DNA from 2 places in the Endozoicomonas montiporae CL-33 genome. Region 2 is predicted to be linked to the other one. Evidence: predicted binding sites of a transcription regulator. Region 2 holds the regulator's gene; the other holds the start of a gene.
What was found. Region 2 encodes PhoB, which activates phosphate uptake and scavenging genes when phosphate is short. Its sites were predicted from a motif close to TGTCATANNNNTGTCANA; they were not measured.

Region 1 (7,852 bases), 270 kb from region 2:
CTGTGTTCATGCTCTAAAGCATGGCAGATTTTTCTGGGTGCGTAACATGAGTGAATTAAAAGAATAGAACGATGACAAGGACCTATCGATTGTTAATCTCTTGTCCGGATGCCAGTGGCATTGTTGCTGCAGTAAGCCAGTTTATTGCAAGGGAAGGTGGCTGGATTCTGGAGGCTAACCACCATTCGGACCCGGTAACCGGACGGTTTTATATGCGCAATGAAATCAGAGCAGACAGCCTCCCTTTTGGGCTGGAAGAGTTTTGCACAAGATTTCAGTCTATCGCAGATGAGTTGAAGCTCGACTGGCGCATCAACGATTCCGGGCAACCTCACCGAGTGGCTCTGTTAGCGAGTAAACAGGCTCATTGCCTGTCGGATCTGCTCTACCGCTGGCGCAGCGGAGACCTGTCTATGGATATTCCCTGCGTGATCTCGAACCATGAAGATCTTCGCAGCTTTGTGGAGTGGCACGGTATTCCTTTCCATTATGTGCCCGTCGATAGAGACAATAAGGCGGTTGCCTATCAGCGAATGAAAGAGCTGCTGGCAGAATATACGGTTGATACTGTCGTGTTGGCTCGCTACATGCAGATCATCCCGCCTGAGTTGTGTGACCTGTATGAAAACCGCCTGATCAATATTCATCACAGCTTCCTGCCCTCATTTGTGGGTGCAAAACCTTATCATCAGGCTTATGACCGTGGCGTTAAGCTGGTTGGAGCCACCTGCCACTATGTGACTGAAGAGCTGGATGCAGGTCCTATCATTGAGCAGGATGTGATTCGCGTGGGTCATAACCACCTGCCGGAAGATATGGTGCGTCTGGGCAAAGATGTTGAAAAAACGGTTCTGGCTCATGGTCTGCGCTACCATCTTGAAGATCGCGTTATTGTTGATGGCAGAAAAACCATTATTCTGGACTGATTGCTCTGACAGCAGGTTCTACCAATTCCATCTTCTAAACATGAATTGCGCAGCCATTTCAAACCACTGGCTCTGCGTCAGAACTCCTCGCAATAGCCAGCTATTACTCGTCGTTCTTCCTTGTCCAGCAATTTGAAATAGCTTGCTCATGGTCATATTTAGAAAACGGAATTGGTATTATCTTGTGGATAACCTGTTAGCAAATGTGTAAAACTGATTTTAAATGATCTGCACATTAAGCTGCTTATGGAAAAGCACCCTCCTCTGGCCATACTCAAGACCTGCCCCTGCTGCAAAGGAAAGGCCGAACTGTCCGATATGGTCGTTGCTGAAACACAAATGTGGCAGGTGCATTGCAATCAGTGCGGATTATCGTCTGAGCTGGATGATGATGCTGAATTTAGCGTGCAATGCTGGAATCGGCGTTTGGAGTCAGATGGCTTGAGAATGTGGCTGACTCTGTCAGCCACAGCCATTCCCCTTGTTAGTGTTATAGCTTTTCTGGCGGGAACTTATCTGGGTATGAGCCTCTGATAGGCTACTTCAGGCAGCTGACAATATTGTTAACAAGGCCGTCGAGGAATTCCGGATAAGCATTCGGACCTTCTGCAATATCGGTTGCCAGAGGATCTAAGAGGGACACTTTGGTATCAAGACCCCTAACGATTCTGTTGATGTAGGCAGGCTGGAACTGTGGCTCTCTGAATACGCAGGTTTTGCCTGATTCTTTCAGTTTATCTCTCAATTCTGTCAGATGGCGGGCACCTGGCTGCTGCTCCGGGTTCAGGGTGAAGTGTCCGGCAATGTTAAGGTGGTAGTGATCCTGAAGATAACCATAAGCATCGTGGAACACAAACACTGGGCGCTTGATAACCGGTGCCAGCTTTTTCTTATTACGAGCATCCACCATGTTCAGGCTGCTGGTAAATTTTTTCAGATTGCTTTTGTACTGCTTCGCATTGGCCGGATCCATTTCGCTCAGGGTTTCACTCATCGCTGAAGCTATGGCAATCGCATTCTGTGGGCTTAGCCAGATGTGGGCATCGTAGTCACCGTGATGGTGGTCATGGTCATGATCGTGATCATGATGATTATTATGGTCATGGCTATGTTCATCGTAGCGCCTTAGATGAGTACCTTTAGCGCTCATCATCGGGACAGATCGTGTACTTTTGGCATTAGCCAGCATTCTTTCCAGAAACACTTCCATATCAGGACCAATCCAGAACATGACATCGGCACTGTTCAGCAAACGGGCGTCGGAGGGACGCAGGCTGTGGTTATGAGGTGAAGCACCAGGAGGCAGCAGTACGTCAGGTTCCGTGATGCCATCAGTGATGGCCCGGGCAATCAGTTGCACAGGTTTGATAGAGGTTAACACTTTCGGAGGCTGCTGAGTCGGCAGTTTGCTGGAAAATGTTGGCGCACTAATAAACAGCAAGCTGATCAGGCTGACTATTATTGGGAATTTTTTATTGAGAACCATGAATTGTTACGACACTGCTTAACTTCAAAGCGTTACATTATAACATATATATTTTAGAGTGTACTTATGTTCTATATGTGTTGTCCCATGACCCATTTTTATCTAGGAGGCTGTCCGAGAATAGTCTGCCCTACCGGCAACTGCTCCTGCGTTGCACTAGCTCCTGCATCCATGCAGTCGTGCGGTGGCAGCAAATTGGTCTGAAAAATCGCTTTTGTTCGTCAAATAGCTCGCTATTCTCCTTACAAAACCGCTTTTTCATCCTCAATTTTCTGCCATCCTCGCTACGGGCGCTATTCTCGGACAGCCTCCTAGGAGGCTGTCCGGTCATTTTTCTTAAAAAGAAAGGTGTCAGGGACTGTTGGGCAATGCAGAAGGGAGTTTGTTTAAGGGGGCATCAGGCAGCATGTTGCTGCCTGTTATGACAAAGATAAGAAAGGTCAGTCACTCCAGTAATCGTCGCCGCATTCACTGCTCAGACGCTTTTTCTCTTCCCGGTCTTCCAGAGCCCGGCGAATATACAATGCTCGCTTCGAACCTTTTTCGGGTATCCCGCCACGGGCATGGCCGGAAGCGGTAATCGAGGTTTTTTTAGAGGTTTTATTCTTATTCATGGCAGTAATCTCTTATTATTTTTCTTACTGACAAATTTAAAATAAACCTGTGTCATATTATTGACAAGAGAGCATTTCTTTTATCTGTGTAAGACATCTCGTACACCGTCAGGTCTCGACTTTACCGACGCTTAAACTTTGCTTTATCTTTCGTAATTGCTCTGCAATGTCGGGTTGCTTGAGAACTGCAACGGCCGTTGCCAATACGTCGATCACCACCAGATGAGCAATTCTCGATGACAGTGGTGTAAATAGCGCAGTGTCTTCTCTGGCTTCAATCGACAGAGGGATATGGCAATATTCTGCCAGAGGGGTGTGGTCAGAACAGACGCCAATAATGGTGGCACCGCGTTTTTTGGCCTGTTTTACGCTTTCAATCAGCTCTCTGGAGCGACCGGAGTGTGAAATGGCAATCACAACATCAGCCTCAGTCATTGTCGATGCTGAAATCAATTGCAGGTGAGGGTCAGAGCTGGCAAATGTCAGTGGCTTCAGACGCATGAATTTATGCTGTGCATCCTGAGCTACGATGCCTGAGGCGCCAAAGCCGAAAAACTCCACTCTTCTGGCTCTTGCAATCACTCGGGTGGCCGTTTCTATCAGCCTGAAATCCAGAGCCTGCTTCACCTGTAGAATTTCTCTAATAGAACTATCAAATACTTTACGACTCAAATCTTCCAGTGAGTCTCCGGGATTCAGTGAAAACTCGGCAAACTGTGGTGTAGCGGTATCAATACTACCCATTGTTTTAGCCAGTTTTAAACGAAAGTCCTGATAACCACTGCAGCCAATGGCTTTGCAAAAGCGTATGACGGTAGGTTCGCTGACCTCTGCCTTTTTTGCCAGATCAGCAATGCTGGAATTTAAACTATCGTGAGGATGCGTGAGAACAAAATCGGCAACTTTTTTCTCGGAGCGGCGAAGGGAAGAGTAACCCTGCTGTACGGCAATAATAGGGTCGTTCATAAACGTCAAACTTCATTATTATTAGAATATTTGCATTTATACTACATTGCCTGAATTGAAGATATAAGCGCCTGATCGATTACGCACTGAGTATTCGTTACACTGTTCCAAGTTTTAATTGCGAAGACCCGCCATGGATGTAACACCGATTATTGACTCCCTGAATGATGCCCAGCGCAAGGCCGTTACAGCCCCGCTGAGCTCAATGCTGGTTCTGGCTGGTGCCGGAAGTGGTAAGACCAGAGTACTGGTACACCGAATTGCCTGGCTGGTTCAGGTAGAAACAATATCGCCTTACTCCATTATGGCCGTTACCTTTACCAATAAAGCAGCGGCCGAAATGCGCACCCGTATTGAAGATTTGCTGGGCATTCCGCCACGCGGTATGTGGGTGGGGACTTTCCACGGCTTATCCCACCGTCTGTTGCGTGCACATTATCAGGATGCTGGCTTACCGGAGAGTTTTCAGATACTCGACAGCGACGACCAGCTTCGGGTCATCAAGCGCATCATGAAAGCGATGCAGCTGGATGATCAGCGCTGGCCACCCAGACAGGCTCAGTGGTACATCAACAGTAAAAAAGATGAAGGCTTGCGTCCGGACTACATCGATCCGGGTTATGACCCGTTTGAACGTACTATGCTGGACGTCTATCGGGCGTATCATCAGTACTGTGAACAGATGGGCGTCGTCGATTTTGGTGAGCTGTTACTACGATCCCATGAGCTGTTCCTGAAGCGTCCCGATATCCTGCAGCACTACCGACAGCGCTTCCGTTATGTGCTGGTGGATGAATTTCAGGATACCAACGCCGTCCAGTATGCGTGGCTCAGGTTGCTGGTGGGTGATGAAGACAAAATGATGGTGGTAGGTGATGACGACCAGTCCATTTATGGCTGGCGTGGTGCCCGTATCGAAAATATACGTCAATTCACCGTAGATTTTCCCAAGTCTGAAACGGTCAAGCTCGAACAGAATTATCGTTCTACCGGTATGATCCTGAACGCTGCCAATGCGGTCATAGCCCATAACCCGGACCGTCTGGGTAAAGAGTTACGAACCGACAGCAGTGATGGTGAAGCGATACAGCTCTACTCCGGCTTTAATGAAATGGATGAGGCCCGCTTTATTACAGACCGGATCAGCGAGGTGGTTAATGCAGGCACAGCCCGCAGTGATATTGCCATTCTTTATCGTTCAAATGCCCAGTCTCGTAACCTTGAAGAAGCACTGCTACGTGCAGGTATTCCTTACCGGATTTACGGCGGTCAACGATTCTTCGAACGGGCAGAAATCAAAAATGCCCTGGCTTATCTCAGGTTGATCAGTACCCCCCATGATGACACTTCTCTGGAGCGGGTCATCAATATTCCGGCGCGGGGCATTGGCGAGAAAACCGTTGAAAAACTGAGAGAGGCTGCTCGTACACAAGATGTTTCTCTATGGCTCGCTATCAAGAACGTGATTGCGAACAAAGCCATTGGCGGGAAGGCAGGTCGCTCTCTGGCAGAGTTTGTGGACCTGATCGAAACGTTGACAGTTGCGGGAGACGACCTTGATCTTGGTGAACTGACTGACCGTGTCATTACTCACACAGGTCTGGTCGAACACCATGAAAAAGAGAAAGGCGAAAAAGGCCGTGCCCGGGTAGAAAACCTTGAGGAACTGGTAACAGCCTGTCGTCAGTTTGATATCGAAGATCTGGATCTGGACGAAGAAACCGAAGCCATGAGTCCGCTGGATGCCTTTCTGGCCAATGCTGCACTGGAAGCCGGTGACAATCAGGCCGACCAGTTTTCTGACAGCGTTCAGATGATGACACTGCACTCGGCTAAAGGGCTCGAATTTCCGGTGGTCTTTCTGGCAGGTATGGAAGAAGGTCTGTTCCCTCATAAAATGTCGCTGGATGAAGGCAATCTGGAAGAAGAGCGTCGTCTTTGTTACGTGGGCATTACCCGGGCAATGGAGAAACTGTACCTTACCTATGCGGAGAATCGTCGTTTATATGGCAAGGACACCTTTAATCGCCCTTCCCGCTTTATCCGGGAGATACCCGGTGAGTTGATTCAGGAAGTCCGTCTGGGAGGAACCATTTCCCGTCCGACAGCCACACGACAGCCTTCATCTTCTGCTGCTTCTGCCGGACTGGAACTGGGACAAAGAGTACATCACGATGTGTTTGGTGAAGGCGTCATTTTGAATGCGGAAGGTGACGGAGCCCAGGCAAGGGTTCAGGTCAATTTTGACAGCGAAGGCACCAAATGGCTGATGATGGCTTACGCTAACCTGACAATTATTTCCTGATGGATATCAGCCCGGATACTTGTCCGGGCTGTCAGTTTGGGCTCGTTTAATACCAATTACGTTTTCTAAATATGACCATGAGCAAGCCAATCCAAATCGCTGGGCAAGGACGAACGACGAGTAATAGCTGGCTATTGCGAGGAGTTCTGACGCAGAACCAGCGGTTTGGAATGGCTGTGCAATTCATGTTTCGAAGACGAAATTGGTATAAGCTGGTTCCCCGGAACTGAGCTGATTGAGACGGCGGCGTTATCGATCGAGACTGAAGGGAGTGGGACCGGGTTAACCCTCTTGGTCATTATTGAACCGTTTGCGCCAAACATACCCTCTACTCAGGGTATCTCTTACCAGTTTCCGGGCATCTATAACACTCAGGAAATGGAGCACATTGTTACGAACCAGAAGCACCAGAGAACAACCACTGAGCAAAGTCATGCTCAGATAGTCTTCGCTGTCCAGAAACGGTCCATGCTCATTCTCTTGTATCTCTTCCTTAGACATGGTGACAAAGCTGGAAGTGTTCTGATCCGGCATAAACAGTTCTTCAACGTCTTGAGGATCAATGACTGTTGAATGTTCTTGTGAGCTTGCGGAGAAACCCAGAAAAAAAGCCATGATACTGGAGGTGAGATACCCATTTTCTAAACTCTCATGATGCAAGCCAACGGTGTTGGTCAACCCTGTTGAGTGAACCTTGAAGGCATTGGCCATAACATTGGAAAATTGGGTATCATAGGGGCTGATTGTAAAAACAAATGAATAAGGTGGCACCCCACAAGACATACTATTGTTGGCATTCTCAGGCCCGCAGCTGCCGGAAGACTCCATATGGGTAAACCGGACGTTGTCAAGATCGTAACCAGTATAATCGTTCATCGCATAGTTGTTGCCAAGGTCAAGTTCTGTGACCATAGGACCATCGATACTAAACATGATCACCTCAAAGGTTAGCTCGTCACCTCCTGAAACAGGCTGCGTTTTATCGTGGTAAAACGTTATAGTGATTGCCTGAACTTGAGTGACAACACTGATAGCCGAAACAGCAAATACTAAAACAACACGGAAGAAGTTCAAGAAATGAGTGGAGATTTTTTGGGAGCTTATATCTTTTAACATGTACAAAGGAGGGACTCCAAAGGTCAGGGAAAACATCAAAACAATAAGCCTTAAAGAAGGCAGTGATATTGGTACACTTTCTCGGTTCTATAGCACTGTTTTCAGGGTTATTGGCGAAGACGAAGTAAAAGTAGAAGATAATTTACCCTTCCGCCATGCTTGCTCACACAGAGTGAGTAATACCAATCCCACCTTCTAAACATGAATTGCGCAGCCATTTTGAATCACGGGAGCTGCGTTGGAACTCCTCGCAATAGCTGGCTATTACTCGTCGTTCCGCCTTTATGTCCTTCAGGGTATTGTCCTGCGACCCAGAATGACTTGCTCATAGTCATATTTAGAGAGCGGAATTGGTATGACTGGCTGTGCCCGGTCTGATCAATAGGCGGTAGTGGTCTAAATCTGTGATTTCTCATCTTGTTATCTCGGTGTTGGCAAG
Region 2 (7,852 bases):
TCGACTGCGATATTATTTGGAGATCTGGACAATATCATCATCGGAATTCTTCAATGCCTCGCCATTGCAACATTAGTGATGGTCGGTATTCAGGCAGGACTTGGCTGGAGTTTTTATGTTTCGTTGCTGATTGCGACCGGTTTATTTACCCATCAGCAGTTACGTACGCAACACCGTGAAAGAATGAACTGTTTTAAAGCATTTCTCAGCAATCATTGGGTAGGAGCCGTGATTTTCTTGGGCATTGCTTTCAGTTATGTTTAAGCCTTTTTAAGCTTCCACAAAAAAGGAGTGTCATCTGTTTGTAACATTTGGGCGTTGTAATGGCGCAAATAGGAGGAATCTGTCTGGTGAAACAGATTGTCTGATTCCACTACCAATAAGACGCAACGGATGAGACACGAAAGGTGAACAGGCATGTCAGGAAGAACAATTCTCATCGTCGATGATGAAGAACCCATCAGGGAAATGGTCTCTGTCGCTTTGGAAATGGCGGGTTATAACTGTCTGGAAGCGGCAGACGCCAAGCAAGCCCATGCCCAGGTGGTTGATAATAAACCCGACCTTATTTTGCTGGACTGGATGTTACCCGACATTTCCGGTATTGAATTTGCACGACGCTTAAAGCGTAATGAACTGACTTCTGAAATTCCTATTGTCATGCTGACCGCGAAAGGCGAGGAAGATCATAAAATTCAGGGCTTGGAAACCGGTGCAGACGACTACATTGTTAAACCCTTCTCACCACGGGAATTGGCAGCTCGCTTAAAAGCCGTACTTCGTCGTGCAGGAGGGTTAGATGCCCAGAGTCCGATTGTCATAAAAGGCCTTGAGCTTGATCCGGTCAGCCATCGCGTCAGCATCGACGGAAACCCGGCAGAAATGGGGCCTACCGAATACCGCCTGCTGCAGTTTTTCCTGACTCATCAGGAACGTGCTTATACCAGGGGGCAGCTGTTGGATCAGGTGTGGGGCGGCAATGTCTATGTGGAAGAACGAACCGTTGACGTTCATATCCGTCGTCTGCGAAAAGCACTGGGGTCTGACTATGAAGGCTTTGTGCAGACAGTGCGCGGGACGGGCTACCGATTCTCGTTAAAAGTTTAAGACTGTCAGGAAGTATTTATACCGAATACTTCCTTAACCAAAACTCGAAAAAAGATCCGGAATGACCAGTATTACCAAATCTTACGTCCTGAGCCGAATGCTGTTGTTTTCAAGTGTCGGTTTTTGTCTCGGCTGGCTTCTGGGCAATGCTTTTTTGGGACTTTCCGTTGTATTGGCAGGCTATTGCCTGTGGAGTGTGAAAGAGTTATTCCGGTTAATGGACTGGTTAAATGCTGCGAGAGATCGTAACGAAGAGCCTCCTGAAAGCAAGGGGTTGTGGGGTGAGATATTTGATGGAATATACCGCCTGCAAAAACACCATGGTCGTGCACGTCGTCGCCTTTCCACTGTGATTGACCGGATTCAGTCATCAACATCGGCACTGAAAGATGCCGTGGTCATGGTAGATCGCCATAACAACCTTGAGTGGTGGAATAATGCTGCAGAAGATCTTTTGGGTTTCAAAATGCCTGACGATCAGGGGCAGCCTGTAACAAACCTTCTGCGAGATCCCCGTTTTGTGGATTATTTTGAGCAGGGGCGTTATCAAAAACCCTTGCAAATTCCCTCACCTCTGAATGATGAGTATCAGGTTGAAATCAACATCACGGTTTACGGTCGTGGTAATCGAATGTTGATTGTCCGCGATGTCACCCGGCTGTTGCAGTTGGAAACCATGCGTAAGGATTTTGTAGCTAACGTATCCCATGAACTCAGAACACCATTGACGGTTATTTCAGGCTATCTGGAAACCCTGATCGACGGTGTACACGACCAAAACCTTCCGCCCATCTGGGGCAATGCAATGAACCGTATGCAGGAGCAATCGCTGCGTATGCAGGGGCTGGTGCAGGATCTTTTAACACTGTCCAAACTGGAAGCGGCTGAAATTGATGACGACAGTGCAGTCCAGCTCAAACCAATGCTTCATGCAATTGTTGAAGATGGTAAGGCATTAAGTGGCGAGAGCCAGCATAAGATTCGACTGGAATGTCCTGAACAGGCCGAGATTGCAGGAAGTGCTCATGAGTTGAGAAGTGCCTTTTCAAATCTGGTATTCAATGCTGTTCGCTATACCCCGGCCGGAGGCAAAATTTATGTACGTTGGTGGCAGGATGAAGACCGTGGTCATTTAATGGTAGAAGACAACGGTGTTGGTATTGACCCGGTCCATATTCCCCGTCTGACCGAACGTTTTTACCGGGTGGATAAAAGTCGCAGTCATGCTACCGGTGGAACGGGTCTCGGGCTGGCGATCGTGAAACACATTATGCTTCGTCATGGTGGTCGAATCAGTATCAGCAGCCACCCGGGTAAAGGCAGTAAATTTGTCTGTCATTTCCCCAAGAAACGTCTGATGGCTCTGGTGGATTGACCATCCGTCATCAAACGGATTAAAAGCAAAAAGGGAGCGAATGGCTCCCTTTTTGCTTTTAACTGGCTGACTTGAGATCAGAAGCTTAACCTTCAATAGCTAAGCTCTACAGCTCTCTTTACTCAGCGCTTTTTACTCAGCAACGCAGTCCAGACGTTTTTTGCCTGTGCGATCCAGGTAAGCCTGGAAGTCACGAGGCAGACGACCTGTAGTAGCACCTTCCCACTGAACAGTATCACCGGCTTCGGTCTGGTATTCAAAAGTGTACTTCTGGATGTTGCGACGTTTTTTAGGCGCTTCAATTTCCAAAGCACCCAGATCATCCAGAGAAACACCACGGTCACTCATGATCTGTTTGATCGCTTCAATGCTTTCGATTTTAGCCTGACGCTTTTCTTCTTCTTTATCGCGAGCTTCCAGCTTTTCAGCAAGAACGTCGTTCATGCGAGAAATGATGCGCTCCAGATCTTCTGCATGGACATCTTTGAACAGGGAACGAATGCGGGTTTTGCTGCTCAGGCGATGTTGAATTTCTTCAAAAACGTTCATTTAAAATGACTCCCTCATCTGACTTACTATCCGAATTATGCTTTGTACGGACTTGGGTGTTAATCTAAGTGACCTTATTTATACAGCAAGGTTTTAATTGATGGAAGCATTCAACTCTAATTTACGAAATAAAAATGTAAAATAATCCAATTGAATGAATACAATATAACCTTGCTGACTTAAAATAGGGTCAATCAATATTTTATTGATTCTCTGAATGACTCACCACTGAATTGTGATCAAATCATCACTGCCTTAACAAAGGTTCAGGAAGTGTATACGTTTTCAAACTTCTTGAAAAATCCTGAAGCACTTTGATTCCACTGTTTTCCGCTTCCTGACACCAGAGAATTAAGGCTTCAATGCGCTCATTTTGATCTTTAATTTGATGCCAGATGGCCTGTAAATCTTTCTTTTTCCTGTAAATTGTATTTAAAACTTGACTGGTATCAATAATGGAATGAATTTTCTCTCTGTGTGCAGGAGCCAACAGTTGCTCTTCCCGCGCAAGAAGTTTTTGAGCTGATTTTAAAATGCGTTTTGTCTTTTCTGTAGCAACTTTTCGCTCATGATTCACTAAAGGTACTATGACCTGATTGCGATACTGAGCCATTATCTGAAATCGATTATTGATCACGGCCATTACCGTATCACGATCTATATGACTTTTATGTTTGTTGCATACTGCCAGTGGAAGAGTCTTTTTTGCACGAGCCAGACCTAAGAAGCAGAACAATCGAATCCATAACCAGCCAATATCAAATTCCCATGGTCGAACAGATAACTTGGCAGAATTTGGGTAGGTGTGATGATTATTGTGCAATTCTTCACCACCTATCAGAAGCCCCCATGGAAATATATTTCGGGCAGCATCACGACACTCAAAATTTCTATAGCCGGAATGATGTCCGACACCATTAATCACCCCCGCTGCAAAAAAAGGAATCCAGATCATTTGAATGGCCCAAACGGTTAGGCCAATAACGCCAAACAGAATGATATCGATCAAGAGCATAATGACTACACCCAGTATTGGATGCGGGGTATAAAGGTGATTTTCAATCCAGTCATCTGGTGTTCTCTGACCATAACTCTGGATTGTCTCAGGGTTTCCGGCTTCAGTTCGATACAATTCAGCGCCTCGCCAAAGTACCGTTGCTAAACCTTTTTGTACCGGACTATGCGGATCATCTTTGGTTTCACACTGAGCATGGTGCTTTCTATGAATAGCAGTCCACTCTTTCGTGCGCATTCCGGTAGTCAGCCACAACCAGAGTCGGAAAAAATGCTGTATGGCCGGATGAAGGTCAACAGAATTATGGGCGCTGTGTCGATGCAGATAAATAGTGACAGATAAAATCGTAATATGGGTCAGCAACAGAGTTGCCAGAATAGTTCCCCAGAGTGAGAGGGCAAGCATGCCTTCATACCACATTTGAATACCTCAATGGATGTTAGTTTTTATTAAAATCATCACGTAACGCCCTGTCATTATAGGCGTATTCAAATGCCTGTAGAATATTTTTGGTGCCGATCAGTTTACCTGACCAATAGCGTAGATTTTGGCTTGTAACTTATCGGTCTTTGGATGAAGTGTTTTTTTCCGGACAATGATAGGACTGAACAATTTTATCACCCTGACAGGTTTCGATGGTGACATCAAATTGCCAGAGCCGGTGTATGTGCTTTAAGAGTTCAGGTGTGGTTTTATCCAGTGGTCGCCCCTGATGTTCATAGTGTCTAAGCGTTAATGTCCGGTCGCCACGAGTATCAACATTGTAAACCTGAATGTTCGGCTCTCGGTTTCCCAGATTATATTGTGCAGCCAGTGCTTCCCTGACTTCCTTATAACCGGAGCCGTTATGGATAGCGTCAACTTCAAGGTAAGACTTGCTTTCATCATCCAGCACCGAAAACAGCCGCAGATCCCGCATAACCTTGGGCGACAAAAATTGCTGAATAAAACTTTCGTCCTTGAAGTTTTTCATTGCAAAATGCACGGTTTCAAGCCAGTCACTACCAGCGATATCCGGAAACCACTGCCGGTCTTCATCCGTAGGATCTTCACAAATGCGGCGGATATCCTGAAACATGTTAAAGCCCAGAGTATAAGGGTTGATGCCGCTGTAAAATGGACTGTCAAAAGAAGGTTGATAAATGACGTTGGAGTGCGAGTGCAGAAACTCAAGAATAAAACCGTCGTCTACTTTGCCTTCTTTATGCAGCTCATTCATCAGGTTGTAATGCCAGAACGTTGCCCAGCCTTCATTCATCACCTGAGTCTGTCGCTGCGGATAATAATATTGAGCTATTTTCCGGACAATTCGCACCAGTTCGCGCTGCCAAGTCTCCAGCAAGGGTGCGTGTTTTTCCAGAAAATACAAAACATTTTCTTCAGGGTCTTTTGGAAAGCGAACCGTTTTCTTTTCTGCCTTTTCTTCTGTCTTCGGAATCGTGCTCCAGATGTCATTCAAAGTACGCTGAATGTATTCAGCTCGTTCTTCCTGACGGGCTTTTTCCTGCTCGGCAGACAGGGGACGAGGCCGCTTGTAACGATTCACCCCCTGATTCATCAGGGCATGGCAGGCGTCCAGAACCTCTTCAACCTTTTCCACCCCGTACTTTTCTTCACACTGGGCAATATACGATTTGGCAAACATCAGATAGTCGATGATCGACTCTGCATCGGTCCAGGTCTGAAACAGATAATTACCTTTAAAGAAAGAGTTATGCCCATAACAGGCATGCGCCAGCACCAGTGCCTGCATTGTGATGGTGTTTTCTTCCATCAGATAGGCAATACAAGGGTTGGAGTTGATCACAATTTCGTAAGCCAGCCCCATTCGACCACGCTGGTAATTTTGCTGTGTATGCAGAAACTGTTTGCCAAAACTCCAGTGGTTATACATCAATGGCATGCCAGTGGATGAGTAGGCATCCATCATTTGTTCAGAGCTGATGATCTCGATCTGGTTCGGATAGGTATCCAGCCGGAACTTGTCGGCAATTCTTGCCAGCTCTCTGTCGTATTTTTCAATCAGTTCAAAGGTCCAGTCGGGCCCCTTCGAAATGTACTGCCTGTCTTTTTCATCGCTAGTGGCTTCATCAACATTCAAGGTTGTGTCATCACTCATGCGGTTTCCTTTTTCTCGAACAGTCTCCGGAAGACCGGGAATATATCTTCAGGCGTTTTGATTTGCTGCATGGCAAAATGATCGGGAAACTGCTCGGCAACCGATTCGTATTCGCGCCAGAGGTTCTGATGGGCACGGTCAGTAATCTCTACATAGGAGAAGTACTGCACCTTACTCATAATGGATTCAGTGAGAATTTTGGAACAGACGCTGGAGTCACCTTCCCAGTTATCGCCATCAGAAGCCTGAGCGATGTAAATGTTCCAGTCAGACGGGCTGTAACGTTTGTTGATGATGTCCCGACTCATCTCCAGCGCACTGGAAACAATGGTGCCGCCGGTTTCCCTTGAATAGAAAAAGTCATCTTCATCCACTTCTTTTGCCGCCGTATGGTGACGAATAAAGACCACTTCGATCTGTTTGTAATTACGCTGCAGGAACAGGTACAACAGGATAAAAAAGCGTTTTGCCATATCCTTGATCTCCTGCGTCATGGAACCCGATACATCCATGACACAGAACATGACCGCTTTGTTACTCGGACGTGGAACTCTTATACGATTGTTGTATTTGAGATCAAAATCATCAATGAAGGGCAGTTTCTTGAGCTTACCGTTGAGTCGTTTAATTTCTTCCCTTAACTCATTCGCCCGTTTCTGATCGATTTCATCGGGACCGACTTCCATCTCCCGGAGTTCTTTTTTAAGTGCTCGTATTTCTTTTCGGCTGGAACCACCCAATGCAATTCGACGCGCATGAGCCGAACGCAGTGATCGAACAATGTTTAAGCGGTCTGGCGAGCCCTCATTGGTAAAGCCTGCATTTTTAGTTTCATACTCTGTCGCTTCGTGCAGTTGTTTGCGAACCAGATTAGGCAGTTCCAGATCATCAAACATATGAGAGAGAAATTCTTCATGATTGATCTGGAAGGTAAACTCATCCATCCCATCACCAGAATTTCCCGCTTTGCCAGAACCACTGCCACGCCCTCCTCCGCCCGGAGGTCGCTTGATGCGGTCACCCTGAACAAACTCTTTATTGCCCGGATGCACCTGCTTGTAACGACCGCCCTGGCCATGGGAAAAGTGAGGTTCGGATAAATCTTTGGTGGGAATCGTGACTTCACTGCCAGACTCGACATCGGTAATAGAGCGCTTATTGACCGCTTCAGAGACCGCTTTCTTGATGTGTTTACGATAACGATCAAGAAAACGCTGACGGTTGACTGTACTTTTATTTTTTCCGTTCAGACGACGATCAATAATTATACTCATCCACACGCTCCCTGTTGGTTAGTCCTCCACCGGGGCAATCTCTGCCCCGCCTGCTGACCTCACACTGACTACCGGGACTTCTGACGACTGACAGAAGCTACTGTGACTTTCTTACGCGTATGTACCATTCAGCCAGAAGCCTTACCTGTTTCTCGGTATAGCCTCTCTCCACCATCCGTTTCACAAACTCGTTGTGCTTACGCTGGTCATCATTGCTGCTCTTGGCATTAAAAGAAATCACGGGTAGGAGGTCTTCAGTGTTGGAGAACATTTTTTTCTCAATCACAGCACGCATCTTCTCATAGCTCGACCATGCCGGATTTTTACCATTGTTATTTGCCCGGGCCCTTAATACGAAATTAACGACTTCGTTACGGAAGTCTTTAGGGTTGGCAATGCTGGCCGCTTTTTCG

Region 1: the regulator PhoB is predicted to act here: its motif matches at 3,077-3,094, upstream of EZMO1_RS26430 (PA3496 family putative envelope integrity protein).

Annotation. Positions count from the first base shown of each region.
Region 1 covers NZ_CP013251.1:93,172-101,023, forward strand. The annotation lists gene EZMO1_RS00435 (IS701 family transposase) at 1-10, opposite strand, end outside; gene purU (formyltetrahydrofolate deformylase) at 72-926, shown strand; gene EZMO1_RS00445 (hypothetical protein) at 1,173-1,460, shown strand; gene znuA (zinc ABC transporter substrate-binding protein ZnuA) at 1,465-2,412, opposite strand; gene EZMO1_RS26430 (PA3496 family putative envelope integrity protein) at 2,853-3,026, opposite strand; gene EZMO1_RS00455 (MurR/RpiR family transcriptional regulator) at 3,135-3,992, opposite strand; gene uvrD (DNA helicase II) at 4,126-6,297, shown strand; gene EZMO1_RS00465 (hypothetical protein) at 6,580-7,413, opposite strand.
Region 2 covers NZ_CP013251.1:5,255,673-5,263,524, forward strand. The annotation lists gene ubiA (4-hydroxybenzoate octaprenyltransferase) at 1-264, shown strand, start outside; gene phoB (phosphate regulon transcriptional regulator PhoB) at 418-1,107, shown strand; gene phoR (phosphate regulon sensor histidine kinase PhoR) at 1,169-2,482, shown strand; gene EZMO1_RS24320 (H-NS family histone-like protein) at 2,615-3,031, opposite strand; gene EZMO1_RS24325 (DesA family fatty acid desaturase) at 3,279-4,466, opposite strand; gene EZMO1_RS24330 (SpoVR family protein) at 4,606-6,165, opposite strand; gene EZMO1_RS24335 (YeaH/YhbH family protein) at 6,162-7,439, opposite strand; gene EZMO1_RS24340 (PrkA family serine protein kinase) at 7,537-7,852, opposite strand, start outside.